DNA from 4 places in the Phyllobacterium zundukense genome. Region 4 is predicted to be linked to each of the others. Evidence: riboswitches for the same ligand, from Rfam matches in the RefSeq annotation. Region 4 holds a riboswitch; each other region holds the start of a gene.
The links. A riboswitch is a leader RNA that binds a small molecule or an ion and turns the genes downstream of it on or off. The one in region 4 is predicted to bind cobalamin.
Positions count from the first base shown of each region.

Region 1: another riboswitch for cobalamin. It lies ahead of bluB (5,6-dimethylbenzimidazole synthase); the one in region 4 lies ahead of BLM14_RS13045 (ABC transporter ATP-binding protein).
Region 2: another riboswitch for cobalamin. It lies ahead of BLM14_RS29545 (ribonucleoside-diphosphate reductase subunit alpha); the one in region 4 lies ahead of BLM14_RS13045 (ABC transporter ATP-binding protein).
Region 3: another riboswitch for cobalamin. It lies ahead of BLM14_RS05575 (CbtB domain-containing protein); the one in region 4 lies ahead of BLM14_RS13045 (ABC transporter ATP-binding protein).

Region 1 is NZ_CP017940.1:975,414-978,761, reverse strand. Features, by position in the region: gene BLM14_RS04740 (ArsR/SmtB family transcription factor) at 1-97, opposite strand, end outside; gene BLM14_RS04735 (DUF2293 domain-containing protein) at 228-545, shown strand; gene bluB (5,6-dimethylbenzimidazole synthase) at 478-1,230, opposite strand; cobalamin riboswitch at 1,277-1,463, opposite strand; gene BLM14_RS04725 (MOSC domain-containing protein) at 1,490-2,098, opposite strand; gene ettA (energy-dependent translational throttle protein EttA) at 2,216-3,348, opposite strand, start outside.
Region 2 is NZ_CP017944.1:232,308-235,655, reverse strand. Features, by position in the region: gene BLM14_RS29545 (ribonucleoside-diphosphate reductase subunit alpha) at 1-1,227, opposite strand, end outside; cobalamin riboswitch at 1,338-1,550, opposite strand; gene BLM14_RS29540 (heme ABC transporter ATP-binding protein) at 1,600-2,391, opposite strand; gene BLM14_RS29535 (FecCD family ABC transporter permease) at 2,394-3,348, opposite strand, start outside.
Region 3 is NZ_CP017940.1:1,156,514-1,159,861, reverse strand. Features, by position in the region: gene cobW (cobalamin biosynthesis protein CobW) at 1-167, opposite strand, end outside; gene cobU (bifunctional adenosylcobinamide kinase/adenosylcobinamide-phosphate guanylyltransferase) at 187-711, opposite strand; gene BLM14_RS05580 (CbtA family protein) at 711-1,445, opposite strand; gene BLM14_RS05575 (CbtB domain-containing protein) at 1,570-1,749, opposite strand; cobalamin riboswitch at 1,799-2,033, opposite strand; gene BLM14_RS05570 (cobyric acid synthase) at 2,090-3,348, opposite strand, start outside.
Region 4 is NZ_CP017940.1:2,594,321-2,597,668, reverse strand. Features, by position in the region: gene BLM14_RS13050 (ABC transporter substrate-binding protein) at 1-937, opposite strand, end outside; gene BLM14_RS13045 (ABC transporter ATP-binding protein) at 937-1,737, opposite strand; cobalamin riboswitch at 2,021-2,233, opposite strand; gene BLM14_RS31425 (hypothetical protein) at 2,376-2,516, opposite strand; gene BLM14_RS13040 (transglutaminase family protein) at 2,799-3,348, shown strand, end outside.

The sequences.
Region 1 (3,348 bases), 1.6 Mb from region 4:
CGCGCGACAGCAACGCCAGGATGCGCAAGCGGCTTGGCTCGGCCGCTGCCTTCAGCGTATCGACCATCAGGTCTAGGTTGAGATCGCGCTTGTCCATCGTTTTATCCTCAAAAGACATAAAGATATGTTTATGTGAGAAACAAGGTTTTGGCAAGTTTCTTTTTGCTGTTGACGACAAATTTTGCCGTGTCTGAAATAGGTTGAAGAATCGGTCTGAAGGAATCCGCATGAGCACAGGTACGAACCGCCAGCGCGCTATCAACAAAGCGCTGACGCTGCTTCTCCCGGCGGTTCCCTATTCGGATTCGGAGCCGATCCGCGCAGCGGCAGGCGCACCCCACATGAGAAGCCTGCCACCCCCCATCGCCGTCTGGCTCGCTGCCGTCGCCCATGTCCGCCACCAGCACACGGATTATGACGCCTTGCGCGACGAGGGCTATGACAAGGATTCGGCCCGTTTTTTTGTGCTCGATGCGATCAATCGGAAGCTGACAGAGTGGCGCGCAACCCGCTTGCTGGATCCGGACGAGGAAGACCCGAGCTGATATCGGTATCGCCCTGCCAGCCTTCTTCGAAGATGAGGTCGCGCAGCGGCAATCTGTTGCGCCAGCCACGCTTTTCAAGCTCCGGCGTATCATAAAGCTGATCGACGTAGCCTATGCACAGATAGGCGACGATCTCCACATGATCCGGAATACCGAGGATCTGCCGCATATCCTGATCATGATAGATGCTGACCCAGCCGACACCGATGCCTTCGGCACGAGCCGCCAACCAAAGGTTCTGCACAGCACAAACCGTACTGTAGACGTCCATCTGCCGGTTATGCGTGCGGCCAAGCACAACCTTGCCGCCGCGCGTCCGGTCGCAGGTGATGCAAAGATTGATCGGCGCCTTGAGGATGCCTTCGAGCTTCAGCGAAGCATAGAGCGCCTGCCGTTCATCGGCGAACAGCGCTTTCGCTTCCTCATTGGCGCGAGTGAAAGCGCGGTGCACTTCGGTCTTGCGAACCTCATCACGAATGACGATGAAGTTCCACGGCTGCATGAAGCCGACCGATGGCGCGTGGTGCGCGGCATTGAGCAGCCGCATCAATACGTCGCCAGGGATCGCGCGCGGCAGGAATTGGTCGCGCACATCGCGCCGGGTGTAGATGGCTTTGTAGACCGCGGCGCGCTCATTATCCGAAAAGCCAGCGGCAGTGACCGGACCATAGGAAACATCGTGCATTGTTTGCTCCCAACAACGCTTGAAACCCTCCCCGCCGTCCGCGCGGTTTGAGCTATAAGGTCCGGCCGGTCTTCTGACTGAGGTTCATCTGAACCGCGCGCCTTCCGGACACATCCGTGGCATCTGCGCGGCCCATCCCCTTTACAGCGTTGGGCACGTGCCGGATTTTCACCGGCTTCCCGATTCTCCCGCGATCTCATCAATCGGCAGGCACCGGACCTTCAATCTATTCGCCACAGAAAATTCTCTGGTGCAAGCCTCAAGGCTGATAAATCCATTGCTCGGGCACACGCACATCAACCTTTTCGCCGGTGCGAATAATACCTGGTTTCTCAACCCAGGCGACGATCCCGCGCAGGCGTCTCGACACCCGTACAAAATCCAGCGCCGTGGTGGTGTGGTCCGCTGTCTCGGCGTGTTCGCCGATGGAGCGCCCGGCTATTTTGCAAGGTGCGTTCTGGCCGTCGACCCTCAGCGTCACGCCGCCCTCGAAGAACAGCAGCGTGCGCGGCGGCAGCATCGACAGCGACGGGACACCGCCAACGACCATATTGCCGCCGATCCATTCCGGCTTGAGTTCAGGCAATCCCATGCCCGTAGCAACTTCTTCAAGCTCGTCCGATGCGAGAATGGAAAGCTGTCGTTCATTGCGCATTTCGGTGCCGCGCGGATACCAGGGCTCGCGTCCGCCGGACTTGCGGGTCGGCCCAGCGTGATAATCTCCAACAATCCCGTCGAAAGTCAGTTCGAGCGAACTTGCCGGCGTCGTGACAAAATCCCCTGCGAGGGCCGCGAACAGCCCGCTTACCCGTCCGCTGATCTTGCAGGCAGGAAGTATCTCGGTTTTGGTTGCAAACAGATCAGTCATTGCGCGCTCCATGAAATCCGCCGTACTTTAAAAAAATCGACCGTGAAAACCAGCAAATAAGCCTGATGGGTCCGTCAAAAATGATGATGGGAGGGCGTTGCCGCCCTCCCAATAAAATCAGCGCGTCAACGGCTTGTAGCTCGGGCGCTTCGGATTGACGCTGTCCGGGCCGAGGCGGCGGATCTTGTCGTTCTCATAGTCCTCGAAATTGCCTTCGAACCATTCCACATGGCTGTCACCCTCGAATGCAAGGATGTGCGTCGCCAGACGATCGAGGAACATGCGATCATGGCTGATGATCACGGCGCAGCCTGCATATTTTTCCAAGGCATCCTCAAGCGCCGCCAGCGTTTCGGTGTCGAGATCGTTGGTCGGTTCGTCGAGCAGCAGAACATTGCCGCCGGCCTGCAACATCTTGGCGAGATGCACGCGGTTACGCTGACCGCCGGAGAGATTGCCGACCTTCTGCTGCTGGTCGCCGCCCTTGAAGTTGAAGGCCGAGACATAGGCACGCGAATTCATCTCGTGCTTGCCGAGCTTGATGATTTCATTGCCGCCCGAGATTTCTTCCCAGACGTTCTTGTCCGCCTTCAGATGATCGCGACTCTGGTCGACATAGCCGAGATGCACGGTATCACCGATGCGGATCGAGCCGGAATCCGGCTTTTCCTGACCGGTGATCATCTTGAACAGGGTGGTCTTGCCGGCGCCGTTGGGGCCGATAATGCCGACAATGCCACCGGGCGGCAATTTGAAGGTGAGGTTCTCGATGAGAACACGATCACCAAAGGATTTGGTGAGGTTTTCCGCCTCGATCACGACCTGGCCGAGACGCTCGCCCGCCGGAATAAGGATCTGGGCATCGCCCGGACGCTGATTGTTGGCAGCATCGACAAGCGCGTCATAGGCCTTGATACGCGCCTTCGACTTTGCCTGACGTGCCTTGGGGCTGGCGGAAATCCACTCGCGCTCACGCTCAAGTGCCTTCTGGCGCGAGTCATCCTCGCGGCCTTCCTGCAGCATGCGCTTGGATTTGGCACCAAGGTAGGCCGAATAATTGCCTTCATACGGAATGCCGCGGCCGCGATCGAGTTCGAGAATCCAGCCGGTCACATTGTCGAGGAAGTAGCGATCATGCGTAATCAGCAGGACGGAGCCCGCATATTCGCGCAAGTGCTTTTCCAGCCAGGCCGTGGTTTCGGCATCAAGGTGGTTGGTCGGCTCGTCGAGGAGCAGCAGATCGGGCTGCG
Region 2 (3,348 bases), on a different replicon from region 4:
AAGTCCGCGCACCGGCGTCCAGTCATTGCCGAGGCCGCCGGAATATTTGGCCAGCAGTGCATTGTCTCTCACCGCCTTGAAGATTCCGTCGAGGTCATCGGCGACAGTGGTCAGGAAGCAGGAGGAAAGCTGCGCGCGCTGGGTGCCGGCATTGAACAGGGTCGGCGTCGAAGCCATGAAGTTGAACGAGGACAGGAGATCGTAGAACTCGATGGCGCGGGCTTCGCGGTCGATTTCCCGCAGGCTAAGCCCCATGGCGACGCGCATGAGGAACGCTTGCGGCAATTCGAAACGTATGCCGCGCGTCTGCAGCAGATAGCGGTCATAGAGGGTCTGAAGGCCGAGATACTGGAACTGCAGGTCACGCTCCGGCTTGAGGGCCGCGGAAATGCGGGTCAGGTCGAAGCGCGCGAGTTCGGGATCCAGCAGTTCGGCTTCGATGCCGGCCTTCACATAGGCCGGAAAATACCCTGCATAGCGCTTGGTCATTTCATGCTGGGTCGCCTGTTCCGGCCGGCCGAAGACAAAGCTCAGCGCCTCGCGACGCAGCTTGTCGAGCAGCAGACGCGCGGTGACGAAAGCATAATTGGGTTCGGTCTCGACCAGTGTACGCGCCGCAAGGATTGGCGCGAGGGAGAGTTCCTCCAGCGTTATGCCATCATAGAGATTGCGGCGGGTCTCGGTGAGGACAGGAGCGGCCTGCACGCCCTCCAGCGCTTCGCAGGCTTCGTCGATAATGCGCGACAGGCGGTCGTCGTCGAGCGGCTCCCGGCGGCCATCGAGCAGTGTGACTGTGAACATCGGACCAGCATCGCTAACGATTCCAGTGGCGGCCTTCGCACGTTCCTGCGCCCGCTCTTCGCGGTAGAGCACATAGGCTCGCGCCACCTTGTGGTTTTCGCTGCGCATTAATGCGAGCTCGACCTGATCCTGAATACCCTCAATGTGAAACAGGCGGCCTTCCGCACTGCGCCGCTTCAGCGTAGTGACGATGTCGGCGGTGAGCGCTTCGACCACATCATGCACGCGGCGCGAACCGGCAGCGACGTTGCCTTCGACGGCGAGAAACGCCTTGGTCAGTGCGACGGTGATCTTGAGCGGATCGAAAGGTGTAACCGAGCCGTTGCGGCGGATGACGCGATAACCGGGCTCGGTGGCCTGCAATGCTTCACCGGCACGAGCTGGCGTAGTGCCATCAGTACGAGTAGTTTCAAGGACAAGAGACATGTGTTTACCCCAAATGTTGGGGGCAAAGGTCGAGCGCACGCATTGCAATGTGGATGGTCAGCTTGGCGCGCCGACCATTGCAAGCGACACACCGGGACACCCCGCCCGTGGACGATCATCATGTTTCGGCAGGTCTCCTGGCTCACAGGTCGGCGCTGCTGTCTGGCCTTCCCGAAGCAACACTCCAGTGACCTTAGGCGACAGCAACTCGCTGTTTACAGTTGCGGGGGCAGCGCCGGGATTGGTGGAAATGACCCACTTCACCGACTTCCCTCTTAGCTCCCAGTCTTGCGACCGAGAGAACCGGAACATCTATATTTAGTATCAAATAACAATGCTGTGTCAATAGGTAGAAAAATCGCTCCTGACAATTTATATCGCAGCTGACTGCGGCAGTATGAACGGGACCTGCGCGGCGGGTAAGGCACCGACCTTAAGCGCGCATTCATAGACGCGCAGGATGCGCTCATCGGTCAAGACTTCCGCAGGTGTTCCCACAGAATCGGTACACCCGCGATGCATGACGACGACACGATCGGCATACATCGCAGTGAGGTTCAGGTCGTGCAGGATGGCGATGACGCCGCCGCCTCGCTTCGCAAAGGCCCGGGCGATCTGCATGATGATCAGCTGGTGCTTGATGTCGAGGCTGGAGACCGGTTCGTCGAGAAAGAGAAAACGCGGCTGGCCGTCAAGGACGGGCTGCCAGACCTGACAGAGGATACGGGCAAGTTGCACCCGCTGCTGTTCGCCCCCGGAGAGTTCCTGATAGAAACGGCCGCCAAACCCGGCGAGATCGACCAGCGCCAGCGCTTCGTCCGGCAGGTCTTCCGCCTCACGCCGCGCGGCTCCCGAGCGGCCGCTGGTCAGTCCGAGCTTGACGATTTCCCGTACCGTGAACGGGAAGGACAGTGACGTGGATTGCGGCAGGATCGCGCGCATCGCCGCCATTTGCCAGAGCTTCAGCTGGTCGATTGAATGTCCGTTGATGGCGATGCGCCCTGTGAATGGCAAATCGCCGGACAGGGCTCGCATCAGGGTCGTCTTGCCTGAGCCGTTAGGACCGACGATCACCGTGAATTGCCCAGCTTCCGTGTTGAAGCTGGCATTTTCAACGATCTGCTTCTTGCCGAGGAAAACGGAAACGTCGGAAACTTCGATCATTGTCATAGATCCAGAATGCCGCGGCGGCGCAGCAATATCCACAGGAAGAAGGGCGCGCCGACAGCAGCGGTCACGATGCCGATGGGCAGTTCCGACGGAGCGACAATGGTGCGACTGACCGCGTCGGCAAGCAGCAACAGGCTTGCGCCGAGCAGGGCGGCGGCCGGAAGCAGGTAGCGGTGATCCGGTCCGATCATCAGGCGCAGCAGATGCGGGACGACCACGCCGACGAAGCCGATGCCGCCGCTGACGGCAACGGACGCACCGGTTGCCGCCGCGACAACCAAAATCGCGATGCGTTTGAAGCGCTGGACTGGAATGCCGAGATGGCTCGCTGCCGCCTCCCCCAAGGCAAGGCCGTTGAGACCGCGGGCGAGAAAGGGGGAGATCAGCAATGCCAGTATGATGAACGGACCGGCGGCAGCAATTTTCACCCAGTTGGCGCCGGCTAGCGAGCCCAGCCCCCAGAAGGTGAGGTCACGCAACTGCCGGTCATCGGCGATGTAGACGAGGACGCCCATATAGGCACCGGCCATGGCGCCAAGGGCGATGCCGGCAAGCAGCATGGTGGCGATGGATGTCTGCCCGCGCCGCGTGGCAACACGATAAAGGATCAGCGTGAAGGCGAGCGCGCCGAAGAAGGCAGCCAGCGGCAAGGCATAGAAACCGAACAGGGCGATTAGAGGTGCAAGGAAAGTACCGCCGAGGACGATCATGCTGACGGCGCCAAGGCCGGCACCAGCCGATACGCCGACGATGCCGGGATCAGCCAAGGGATTTCGGAAAAGGCCCTGCATGACCGCGCCGGAAACGGCGAGCGAAGCGCCGATCAGCGCGCCGAGAATAACGCGCGGCAGGCGGATGTCGTAGATGATGATGCGATCGCGCAGCGTCAAAGCATCGCCTGTGCTGCCGGCGCTCGAAAACATTGTGCCGATGACCGAAACGATCGACGCA
Region 3 (3,348 bases), 1.4 Mb from region 4:
CCGCATCCTTTGAGCAGGTTGCCATCAACGCCCAGATCACCAAATTCGTTGATGATCAGCGCGATGCGCTTGCCATTGGCATTTTCGAGCAGGTTGCGGATCATCGTCGTCTTACCCGAACCCAGAAAGCCGGTGATGACCGTTGCCGGAATCTTTTGATCAAGCATCTTGCGATCCTGCATGTTGTTATCCCTTCATTTTGAGCGGCAGTCCTGCTGCCACGAAATAGACTGTTGCCGCGGCGTTCGCCACGGCTTGGTGTAGGCGGCCCGCATGATCGCGAAACTCGCGCGCCATGCGGTTTTCCGGAACGATTCCCAGACCAACCTCATTCGATACGAACACCACGGTGCCCTTGAGACGCGGCAGCACCGCAACAAGCTCCGCCGTCTCCGCTTCTATGTCGCGCTCCGTCATCATCAGATTGGTGAGCCACAGAGTGAGACAATCGACGAGGATCGCTTTGTTGTCGGCGCATTCGTTTTGCAAAACGCCGACAAGGTCGAGCGGCTCTTCAATTGTCGTCCAGGACGGACCGCGTCGCGCTTTGTGCACCCCGATCCGCGCAGACATCTCGTCGTCCCAGGCTCTGCCAGTGGCGAGATAGACTGCATCCAGATCGGATGCCTCGATCAAGCCTTCGGCAAGAGACGACTTACCGGAACGCGCGCCGCCAAGGATAAAGGTGACCCCGCGTTCCAGTGTTTGCATCAGCCCTCGAGCTCCGATGCCGCATAGTGCTGAATAGCCCAGCCCAGCGCCGTTCCGAGCACAACCCAGAAGAACAGGTTCGTCGCCAGCGTTGACACGGCAAATTCCGAGGCGAGTGTCGGGGGGACGGCCGATGTCAGGTCTTCAGCTTCCGGTGCACCGTAAATATGCGGCGCAACGATGAGCACTACACCCAGGGCTTTTGCCCAGATCTCCTCGCGAAGGACGATGAGATAAACACCGGCCGCTGTGAGAACGACCGTAATGAGCCACCATGCTTGTCTTGTGGCGAGGTCAGCTGCGGGCATTGCCGGCAATTCCGGTGCAAGGCTGAATGAGGGTGCAAAATTGAAGATGAAGAAACCTGCGAGGCCCCAGTAAATCCCGTTCTGCAGCGTGATCTTACGGCCAAAGAAAAGCGCAGCGGCACCTGTAATAAGTGCAAAGCCTGCACCGGCCACTAGGTTGATCAGCAGCGTGTTGCCGAGCCGTCCAAATGGTAGCTCAGGTCCTGCCTCTTCGTCGTGAACATGCGGAGCGACCGCAGGTGCGCTTTCGGCTGTTGTCGTTGCAGTTGCCGCGGCAGCGTCGTGGCTATGCTCGGCCGCACCAGCGTTTTCATATTCCTCAGCGTGAAGAATGAGCGGAACATTCCGCACATACATAGCCGGTGTCAAAAGGATACCAGCAAACAAACCAGCTACGATCGTAGCCAGGAGATACTTTACCAACATGAGATCTGCTCCCAATCCCTAAAGCAAGATGCCGGGTACGCAAAAACGTCCCGGGCAAACAAACCGTATTTTTTCAATGCGTAAGCGCTGGTGGCTGAATCAGTTTATCCAGCCGGTGTCAGACTTAATGGCAAGGGAATCCGTATGAATGGCGGGTGTCATGCGCTGTGTCATGCAGCGTTTCGGAATGCGAAAGGCCAACGCCGTAAATGATGAATACACCAAGCATAAGAGAAAACACCGCCGTCGTCAGACGCGTAGCAAGCGGGAGAGAAATCGTAGTCGAAGTACGTGCAGCAGCCATAACAACCTCCGTGCAGGGCCAGAAGGGACAATCCCCTTCGGTTTTGGGCACTATTGCCCTATGACTGGCAGGTCTCCTGGCTCGCGGGTCGTAAGATCAATGCCGCCTTCCCGGTTTCCCAGTGGCTGCCATCGGCTTTCGCGTCTGGCGCTGACATTGACCCTCGCCGCTCTACAGTCGCGGGGTCGGCTGCGGTTAGGCCGCCCTGATGGGTACGGCCGTCACATTCCCTTTTGATCCCTTGGCCTTTGGCCGATACGGGAACCAATCATGGTTGAACGTTATTCATCAAGCGCCAGAAATGTCAAACGAATCTGCGACATCAATAACGCCTGCCGCGTCATCGCTGCGATTTCGGCCGCAGCAGCGCGTCAATATCGAGAACTTCAGCCAGTTGGCCGGCTATCGAATCGAGAGCGGCACCCACTCCGGCATGATAGTCAAACGCCTCAGCGGCGATTCCCATAGATCGTAACAATGCCGCTCTAAATTCATCCGCCCCGAACAGCCCATGCAGATAGGTACCAAAGACTTTGCCGTCCTTGGACGCAGCACCGTCTGCAATGCCATTGATGCGCGCCGTTGGCCGCTCGCAGTCGGGACCCGTCGTTCTGCCAAGATGTATTTCGTAGCCGTTCAACGGCAGATCGAATTGCAATGAATGCGCCTCGACATTGCGAACAGTCTTTTCCGGCTCCATCACCGTGTCGATATCGAGATGGCCGAGGCCCTCAACGTCGGTGACACTTCCTTCAATTCCATTGGGATCACGCACCGTCCGGCCCAGCATCTGGTAGCCGCCGCAAATGCCGATGATGTGGCCGCCACGCCGCCTGTGCATATCGAGATCCCGGTCCCATCCATTTTCCCGAAAGCGCAGCAGATCGCCAATCGTCGACTTTGAACCGGGTATGATCACCAGTCCCGCATCCACCGGCACTCTCTCGCCGCTGCGAACCATCACGACATCCACCTGCGGTTCCGCCATCAGCGGATCGAGATCGTCAAAATTGGCAATGCGATCCAGAACAGGGACTGCGATCTTCAGCGCCCGCCCCTCCCCTTTGACCAGCCGCTCCAGGACGACAGAGTCCTCCGCAGGCAACCGGGAGGCGTCCCTCAACCACGGAACAACACCGAACGACGGCCAGCCAGTAAACTGCGTTATCGATTTCAGCCCATCGTCGAAGAGCGAAACATCGCCGCGAAACTTGTTGATGATGTAGCCGATGATCATGTCGCGGTCTTCCGGCTGCAGGATCGCGTGCGTGCCAACGATCGACGCTATCACACCGCCCCGGTCGATATCGCCAACCAGGACCACCGGGACTTTTGCCCGCGTGGCAAAGCCCATATTGGCAATATCACCGGCACGCAGGTTGATTTCCGCTGGTGAGCCCGCACCCTCCACGATCACCAGATCGGCGCCATCGCAAACGACCTCCCACGACGCCATCACCGCGTCGAGCAGTTGCGCCTTGAATCTCTGGTAATCCCTGCCCTTGGCCTGCCCCCAGACCTTGCCCTGAACGATGATCTGACTGCCGGTCTCCGATTGCGGTTTCAAGAGCACCGGATTCATGTGCACCGAGGACGGCA
Region 4 (3,348 bases):
CCGGATGCATGGCCCTGGCGATTTTCTCGATCGCTTCGATATTGGCGGGGCCGGGGGTCAGCTCGGCATAGCGCAGCGCAACGAAGCGCTCATTCTTCACCGCGTCTGTTTCCTTCATGGCAGGATGTGATTTGAGGAAATCGAGCAGCTTCCGGTATCCCGCATCATCCTGGTAGTCGAGCAGAACCAAAAACTGCGGATTGCGGGCGGCGACGGTTTCCCATGAGGTGGTGCCCCAGCTCGTCTCCATGTCGGACATGATGTTGGTACCGCCAGCCTCGCCGATCAGCGCTGTCGGCATGGCGAACTTGCCGGCGGTGAACGGCTTGTCCTCGCCCGAATCGTAGAGGAACACGCGGGTGTCGCCGTTGTTGCCGATCCGCTTCTTGATATCGGCGAGCTGTGCCTTCCAGCCGGAAACCAGTTTCTCGGCTTCGGCATCCTTGCCGAAAATCTTGCCAAGCTTTGTCATGTCGCCGTAGAGCAGGTCCATCGAGGCGGCAGGGCGGTTCTTGTCGAGATGCACGCAGCTTTCGGTCAGGACCAGCGTCTTGATGCCATAGGGCGCCAGCGTATCGGGCGTGACATCGCCGCCCGGCTTCATGCCGTAATACCAGCCGGCGAAGAAGAAATCGGGGTTGGCCGCAACAAGATTTTCGACGGTCGCATATTTGGGGGCGAGCTCCGGAATGGAGCCTTGCTGCTGCTTGAATGCATCGTCCAGCTTGTACCAGCCGGTAATGCCGGTAACGCCGACGATCGACGGCTGAAGTCCGAGCGCAAATGCCATCTCGCTCATGTTGATGTCGTGAATGACGGCGCGTTTCGGTGCTGCTTCGAAGGTCAGCGGCTTGCCGCAGCTGTCGACGGTAACGGGAAAGGCCCAGGAGGGCGCGGACAGAAGCGCGAAGGCGAGGGCGAGAACAGCTTTTTTCATCAGATACTCCGTGAATGGGCAGATGCAGATTTTTCGGGTGTTTCGAACACCATCAGCTCGCGATCCTGCGAGGGATGGCGCAGGCGAAGGACGTCGAGGTCGAAGACGTCGCTGACGATGCGCGGCGTCAGGGTTTCGTCGGGGGTGCCCGCCGCCACCAGCTGCGCGCTGTGCATGACCGCGATATGGGTGGCGAAGGGCGCAACCAGCGGTAGATCGTGCAGGACCGCGATTGTCGTCACGTCCAGCCCGGCCACCAGGGACAGGAGTTCGCTGCGCGCCTTGGGATCGAGATGGTTGGTGGGCTCGTCGAGGAACAGCACGGCGGGCGCTTGCGCAATTGCCCGCGCCAGTTGCACGCGCTGACGCTCACCGCCCGAAAGCGATCCAATCGAACGGTGGGAAAACTGCGCAATCCCGGCGCGATGCAGCGCTTCCGCAACGATTTCGCGGTCCCTTGCCCTGGTAAAGGTGCCGATATGGGGAATGCGGCCGAGCGAGACATAGTCCTCGACCAGCAGCTGCAGGTCGGGCGTGTCAGTCTGGCCGACGAAGGCGAACTGCCGCGCACGTTCAAGCGGCGCCAGCCGGCTAATGCTGCTGCCGTTAACATATACGTCGCCTGATGTGGGCTGCAGAAGACCGGCAAGCATGCGTAGAAAGGTCGACTTGCCGGCACCGTTCGGCCCGATGATTGCAAGCCGGGAACCGCATTCCACTGTCAGGAATGCCGCGTCGACGAGAGTCTGGCCAGCGGTCCGATACGTCACAGCGTCGGCGTTGAGGACAACATGGCTCATGGACAGAATTCCCCGGAGATTGAAACGCAGCAGGATTCAACTGGCGCCTTGACCTCGTATCGTAACGTTATAACGTTTGTAAAGAGCTTCTGTTTGCCGGTGATCGAGAAATCAGTGGTTGGGATTGGCGGATGAGCGAGCGTTTGGATGTTCATGCCTGTCCACTTGTTAGGACAGGAATCAGGAACGCACGCGAAATATAGCCGCCTATTCGGCAGGCCCACATGTCAGGGCCCACATCCGCGGGAAACATCGCATCGCTCCCGGCACACCCCGTCCGGTTCGAATTTCAGTATTGATGGCAGGTCTCCTGGCTCGCGGATCTCAGCTTCGCCTTGCCTTCCCGGCTTATCACCAGTGGCATACTCAGGCGTCGCTCACTGCTTACAGTTGCGGGGGCAGCCGCGGTTTCGGTCCCTATTGGGTACGCCTCACCGTGTTCCCTTTTCATCTTCGGCGTTGTCTTGCCGAAGAAACCATCGAGGGCAATCATTAGAGGAAAAAGTGCTCAAAGCAACCAGTTTCGTTTGCCTCGGGGACGATTGGCCAAAGCAGATAATGCTTGGAAAAATGCTGGGAAATGCTATGTTTTGTCGTGGAGTGGGAGGCGGGCTTTCGCCCACCTCCCGTTTCCTGGTTTACTGAAAAAGGACCCGGATGGTGAGTGTCCAGCTCGTCCGGGTCTTTTTCAATTCCAGGGTGATGCGCAGTGGCAGGTACCACATGGCGTCACCTCCTGTCTCATGAGCAAGGCCACTGCCCTGGTCGGAGAGGCCCATCTTCTCCGATACACCGGCTGGCTCGGTGCCTTCTGCTTCACTCAGGAAACTTTTGAAAAGTGACGTTGTTTGCCACCCTCGGCAACGAATGCAGGGTTGCAATATTGTGAACAGCATGACGTTGCGGGTTGTGGGTCGACTGGCTGCTGCGCGCTTGTTAATGCGGCAAATTCGGGCGGTGCTAAAATAATTGGCAGAGGCACATTTAAAGACGTGAACTGCACAATAGAGTAGGCTACCTTTCCGCTTACCGCGCATTTCAGAAGAACAATTTGAGGCGACATGGCAATTCACGCTGCAGTCTATCACCTGACCCACTACAAATATGACCGTCCCATCATGCTGGGGCCGCAGGTCATCCGCCTTCAGCCCGCGCCGCATTCCCGCACGAAAGTGTTGAGCCACTCGCTGAAGGTCAGCCCGGCTAATCATTTCGTCAATCTGCAACAGGATCCCTACGGCAATTTCCTTGCCCGGTTTGTCTTTCCGGAACCTGTGACGGAGCTGAAGATCGAGGTCGATCTTGTCGCCGACATGACTGTCTACAATCCGTTTGACTTCTTCGTCGAACCAGTCGCCGAGACCTGGCCCTTCGCCTATCCGCAAGACATCAGCGAAGACCTGTCTATCTATCTGAAGCCGGAGCCTGCCGGACCACTGCTGCAAGCCTTTCTCGATACGGTGGACCGCACGCCGACCAATACCGTCAATTTCGTCGTTGACCTCAATGCACGCATCCAGCGCGAGGTTGGCTATGTCATCCGTATGGAAACCGGTGTGCAGGAGCCCGAGACGACGCTAAACGTGCGCACCGGTTCCTGCCGCGATTCCA